2 regions of the Nonomuraea sp. NPDC059194 genome follow, and region 2 is predicted to be linked to the other one. Evidence: riboswitches for the same ligand, from Rfam matches in the RefSeq annotation. Region 2 holds a riboswitch; the other holds the start of a gene.
The links. Region 2 has a riboswitch for cobalamin ahead of ACFXJ8_RS13615 (ribonucleoside-diphosphate reductase subunit alpha). Riboswitches for the same ligand answer to the same signal wherever they lie in the genome.
Positions count from the first base shown of each region.

Region 1 (3,018 bases), on a different contig from region 2:
CCATGTGGTCCACCAGGACGGCATGCGCCCGCCGCTTGGCCTGCGTGCCCTCGCCGGGGTCGTTCACCAGGAACGGGTAGACCAGCGGCAGGTCGCCCAGCGCCGCGTCGGGCCCGCACGCCGCCGACAGGCCCGCCGACTTGCCCGGCAGCCACTCCAGGTTGCCGTGCTTGCCCACGTGCACCATCGCGTGCGCGCCGAACTCGGCCGAAAGCCAGCGGTAGGCGGCCAGGTAGTGGTGGCTGGGCGGCAGGTCGGGGTCGTGGTAGATCGCGATCGGGTTCTCGCCGAAGCCGCGCGGCGGCTGCACCATCACCACGACGTTGCCCGCCCGGAGCGCGGCGAGCACGATGTCGCCCTCGTGGACGAACAGCTCGCCGGGCGGCGGCCCCCAGTGCCGCTCCATCGCCTCGCGCAGCTCCTCGGGCAGCGTGCCGTACCAGGCGAGGTAGGCGTCGGCGGAGATGCGCACCGGGTTGGCGGCGAGCTGGTCCTCGGTCAGCCACTCCTGGTCCTGGCCGCCCGCCGCGATGAGCGCGTGGATGAGCGCGTCGCCGTCGCCGTCGGCGACGCCGGGCAGGCCCTCGCCCAGGTCGTAGCCCTCCTCGGCGAGCCTGGCCAGCAGCTTCACCGTGCTCGCGGGCGTGTCGAGGCCGACCGCGTTGCCGACGCGCGAGTGCTTGGTCGGGTAGGCCGAGAGCATCACCACGAGCTTCTTCTCGGCGTTCGGGACGTGCCTGAGCCGCGCGTGCCGTACGGCGGTGCCCGCCACGCGGGCCGCGCGCTCGGGGTCGGCCGCGTAGACGGTCAGCCCGTCCTCGTCGACCTCCTTGAACGAGAACGGCACCGTGATGATCCGCCCGTCGAACTCGGGGATCGCCACCTGCGAGGCCGCGTCGAGCGGCGACAGGCCGTCGTCGTTCTCCTCCCACGCCTGCCTGCTCGTGGTGAGGCAGAGCCCCTGCAGGATCGGCACGTCGAGCTCGGCCAGCGCGCCCACGTCCCAGGCCGCGTCGTCGCCGCCCGCTCCCGCGGTCGCGGGCTTGGTGCCCCCGGCGGCCAGGACGGTTACCACGAGCGCGTCGGCGGTCCGCAGCGTGTCGAGCAGCTCGGGCTCGGCCGTACGGAGCGAGGAGCAGAAGATCGGCAGCGCGCGCCCGCCCGCCTCCCCGATCGCTTCGCAGAGCGTCCGGACGAACCCGGTGTTGCCCGCCATGTGGTGGGCCCGGTAGTAGAGCACCCCGACGACGGGGCCCTCGGAGACGGCGCCCTCCATGTCGAGCAGCCCCCAGGTCGGGGTCGGCTCGGGCGCGGCGAACCCGTGCCCGGTCAGCAGCACCGTGTCGGACAGGAAGGAGTGCAGCTCGGCCAGGTTCGACGGGCCGCCGTGGGCGAGGTAGGCGTGCGCCTCGGCGCAGACGCCGCCGCTGACCGTGGACAGCTCCATCAGCTCGGCGTCGGGCGCCTGCTCGCCGCCCAGCACCACCACGGGACGCGGGCCCGCCAGCAGGTGGTCGAGCCCGTCCTCCCAGGCCCTGCGCCCGCCGAGGAGCCGCACCACCACCAGGTCCGTACCCTCGACCAGCGCGGGCAGGTCGTCGACCGTGAGCCTGGCGGGGTTTCCCAGCCGGTACGGCGCGCCGCTCGCCCTCGCGCTGAGCAGGTCGGTGTCGGAGGTCGACAGCAGCAGAACGGCCGTGCTCTCGGGCACAGGGAACTCCTCCCTCGGGGTCCTCGCCCCGGTCGCGGGTGTCACGAGAGCGGGAGTCTCCTGGCTCCCGGATCGACGCTCACCCCGGCCTTCCCATCCGTCGCCGGACAGTGGCCTGCGGTGGGGTTCGCTCCCCGGTCACAGTGGCGGGACCGCGCCGGCTTCGCACCGGCTTCCTCCGTCGCCCTCGTCTGCGATCAGACTAGAGGGTTTTGGACGGGTTACCATCCTCCGCGTGGACATAAATGACTTTTCGGGACAAGCACGCCTTGATGCGTGTCCTGGGGCGCTGCAGGTCCACACCGCCGCCGACGGGGCCCTGGCCAGGGTCCGCATCCCGGGCGGCGCGCTCACCTCCGCCCAGCTCAGGGAGCTGGCGGACTGCGCCGCCACGCTCGGATCCGGCGTGATCGAGCTGACCTCCCGGGCGAACGTCCAGGTCCGTGGCCTGCGCGCGCCCTCGGAGTTCGCGGCGCGGATGGCGGCGGCGGGCTTGCTGCCGTCCGAAACCCACGAGCGGGTGCGCAACATCCTCGCCTCCCCTCTGGCGGGCCGCGCCCCCTCGTCCCTGGTGGACGTCCGGCCACTGGTCGCCGCCCTGGACCGCGGGCTGTGCGCCGCGCCCGAGCTGGCCGCGCTGTCAGGCCGCTTCCTCTTCGCGCTGGACGACGGCACCGGCGACGTGCTGTCCTGCGGGGCCGACGTGGCCTTCCTGGCCACCTCGCCGTCCGGCGGAGTGCTGCTGCTCGGCGGGGTACGGCCCGGCCTGCCCGTGGGCGTCGCCGACGTGGTCCCGCTGATGCTCGTCGCCGCCCGCGCCTTCGTGGAGCTGAGCGACGGCACCGCGTGGCGCGTCACCGACCTCCCCGACGGCCCCGCCCTGCTGGCCGCCCACCTGCCCCACACCGGTCCAACCCCGGAAGGCGCGGGGACGGTCCCGCAAGGCGTGGGGGTACGTGATGCGGGAACGGTCGAGCAGCGTGACGGCAGGGTCGCGCTCGAGGTGGTGGTCCCGCTCGGCCGGCTGACCGCCGACCAGGCCGCCGTGCTCGCCGACGCCGCCCCCGAGGCCCGCGTCACCCCGTGGCGTACCGTTGTGCTGCCCGACCTGACCCCCGACGACGTCCAGCCGGTCGCGGACCGGCTCGCCGAGGCGGGCCTGGTCACCGTGCCGGGCACCCCGTGGGCCGGGCTGACCGCCTGCACGGGCCGTCCGGGGTGCGCGAAGTCCCTGGCCGACGTCCAGCTCGACGCAAGAAGCTGGGCGGAGCAGCCCGGTCAAGAACCAGGAGACCGCCCCGTCCACT
Region 1 is NZ_JBHZBH010000001.1:280,247-283,264, reverse strand. It holds gene cobN (cobaltochelatase subunit CobN) at 1-1,711, opposite strand, end outside; cobalamin riboswitch at 1,749-1,929, opposite strand; gene cobG (precorrin-3B synthase) at 1,947-3,018, shown strand, end outside.
Region 1: linked by a shared signal. The riboswitch ahead of cobN (cobaltochelatase subunit CobN) and the one ahead of ACFXJ8_RS13615 (ribonucleoside-diphosphate reductase subunit alpha) in region 2 are both predicted to bind cobalamin.

Region 2 (3,018 bases):
CGGCCTTGTATGCCTCGTCGAAGGCCTCGCCGTACAGGTCGGTGAGGTGCGGCACCTGCTTCGGGTCGAACAGCGACCACGTCTGGTCCGCCTCGACGCGGCGCATGAACTCGTCGGGCACCCAGTTGGCGAGGTTGAGGTTGTGGGCGCGGCGCGCCTCCTCGCCGGTGTTGTCGCGCAGTTCGAGGAACTCCTCGATGTCGGCGTGCCAGGTCTCCAGGTAGACGCAGGCCGCACCCTTGCGGCGGCCGCCCTGGTTGACGGCGGCGACGCTGGCGTCGAGCGTGCGCAGCCAGGGGACGATGCCGTTCGAGTGGCCGTTGGTACCGCGGATCAGCGAGCCGCGCGAACGCACCCTGGTCCAGGCGATGCCGATGCCGCCGGCGTACTTCGACAGCCTGGCGACCTGGCCGTAGCGCTCGTAGATCCCCTCCAGCTCGTCACGCGGCGAGTCGAGCAGGAAGCAGGACGACAGCTGGGCGCGGCGCGAGCCGGAGTTGAACAAAGTGGGCGAGCTGGGCAGGTACGACAGCGTGGACATCAGCGCGTACAGCTCGGCGGCCTCGGCGACCGACGCCGACAGGCCGCACGCGACGCGCAGCATGAAGTGCTGCGGGCGTTCGAGCACGCCGCGGGTCTCCGGGTGGCGCAGCAGGTAGCGGTCGTAGACAGTACGCAGGCCGAAGTACTCGAACCTGTCGTCGGCGCCCTCGTCCACGAGCGCGTCGAGGGCGGCGGCGTTGGCGGCCACGAAGGCGGCCAGCCCGTCCTGCAGCAGACCCGCGGCGTGGGTGGCCGCGATCGACTCGGAGAAGGTCCGCACGCCGTGGGCGGCGGCCTCGTCGGCGATCTCCTCGGCCAGCAGCCTGGCGGCGACCCTGGAGTTCTCCGGATCGGTGATCACCCTGGCGGCGGCCTCCTCGATGGCCAGCCGGCGATCCACCTCTACGATCTGCGTCACGCTCTCTCCTCGCGAGCTTCGCCCCCGTGAGGGCAGGCGAGAGCACGCGGGCACGCCGCAGGGCCCCCTGGCCCTCCCTCGAGGCCTTGGACAGGTCATACCGCTGGCAGGTCTTCGGACTCGCGGGCGTACGTCAGCTTCCTACTGGCCGTCGCTTCCCAGGCCATGGGCCCAGTGCTTCGTGACGGCGGTCGTTCCCGCTCACCGCTGCGGGGCAGTGCCGGAATCTCACCGGCTTCCCTTTTGCTTCGCCCTGCTCGGGCGAACCAGCGACGACCAGGATCCTACATCTAGTGGCCGCGGACGCAACTACCCCAACAAGTTGTGTCGATCAGGCCGAGGTCCTTGAGCACTTCGCGGGTCCTCTCGACCTCGGAGCCGAACCACTGGCCGAAGTCGTCGCCACTGAGCGGGATCGGTTTCCAGCCCTTCGTACGGCAGGCCTCCCGCCACCGCTCGGACCCGACGACCTCGTCGAGGAGCTCGACCGCCTGGGCGCGTTCGCCCTCGCCCATCTCCTTGGGCCCGAGCACGCCGCACCAGTCGGCGAAGTCGACCCGCACGCCCGACTCCAGCAGGGTCGGCGCATCGACGCCCTCGACCCGTTCGGCCGAGGAGACGGCCAGCACCCTGACGCGCCCCTTGTCGAGGGGCTTGCGCCACTCGCCGAGCGGACCCGCGGCGATGGCGACCCGGCCGGCCAGCAGCGCCTCGGCCGCGTCGTTCGTGGTGGGGTAGCCGGCGTAGTCGAGCACTCTGGCGTCGGCACCGAGGCCGCGGGCGACCAGCCCGAACAGCAGGTGGTCGGTCTCCCCCTGCGGCCTGCCGCCCAGCACGGTGCCGCCGGGGTCGGCGACCAGCCGCCGGGCGAACTCGTCGAACTCGCGAAACAGGGAGGCGTCGGTGACCACCAGGGCCTCGACGTCGCCGACGAGCCTGGCCAGAGGCGTGCCGATCTCCTTCGACCTGCTGATCTCGGCGGCGGCGAGCGCGGGCAGGCCCGTCACGGTCAGCCTGGTGCCCCCTGCCGACATCCCGCCGCGCCTGAGCTGCCCTTCAAGGGCCCGCGCGACGGGGATCCAGGCCTCGCCGCCTGGCACGACGGAGAAGCTCGGAACCTGTCGCGTGGGCGTGCCGCAGCCGGACAGGCAGGCCAGCGCGCCCAGCGCGCCCAGCGCGCCCAGCGCGCCCGCCACGAACTCCCGACGGCGCATGCGCCCTCCCCGTCACCCCGGCCCCCTCCACCCAATGTTATGGGCTCGTCACGGAGAGTCGCTCATCGGGGTGGGCAGGTCGGCCGGGATGGCGAGCAGGCGGATGTGCAGCGGCCTGGCCTGCGGCGGGGCGTCGGCCGCGCGATGGCTGTATTTCTTCAGCAGCAGCATGTACTCCTCGAAGAAGGCCTCCAGCTCTGCCAGCGTCATCCGGCCCAGGCCGCGCGAGACCTTCACCCAGGCGGGATCGGCCTGGTAGGCGGCGGGCAGGAGCTCCATGAGGATCTGCTTGTCCTCCTCGAGCCCGATCCGGTGGAACTCGGCCAGCACCGGACGGTCCTGCGGAGCCAGCCGCTGCGGATGCGGCAGCCTGATGTCGCCCGTTTCGATCCTGCGCCACCACCGCTCGCGCCCGGCCGAGCGCTCGGGGATCTCCTCGATGAACCCGTACTTCTCCAGTTGGCGCAGGTGGTAGCTGGTCGTGCCGGTCTTGGCGTCGAGCAGCGAGCCGAGCGTCGTGGAGGTGGCGGGGCCGTGCAGGCCCAGGTGACGCAGCATCGCCCGGCGCATCGGATGGGCCAGGGCCTTCAGCTTGCCGGGGTCGTCGAGCACCCAGGGCTGGTCATCCTTCATGACGAGCACCCTAGTCCTCCAGAAGGATTTCTGCAGACATCTCTTTGCCGAGAACTCTCTGCAGAGTACTTTCGGCGGTATGAAGCGATTCCTGATCTCGACGATGGCCCTGCTGGCGGCGTTAGCCGTACCGGCCGCCGCCGCCCAAGCCGCGCCCACGCCCACGCCTGCCGTACCGGTGCCCGCCGATCTGGCGGCGACGGAGGTGAG
Region 2 is NZ_JBHZBH010000008.1:131,043-134,060, reverse strand. It holds gene ACFXJ8_RS13615 (ribonucleoside-diphosphate reductase subunit alpha) at 1-961, opposite strand, end outside; cobalamin riboswitch at 1,049-1,247, opposite strand; gene ACFXJ8_RS13610 (Bug family tripartite tricarboxylate transporter substrate binding protein) at 1,252-2,175, opposite strand; gene ACFXJ8_RS13605 (helix-turn-helix domain-containing protein) at 2,224-2,808, opposite strand; gene ACFXJ8_RS13600 (alpha/beta hydrolase family protein) at 2,888-3,018, shown strand, end outside.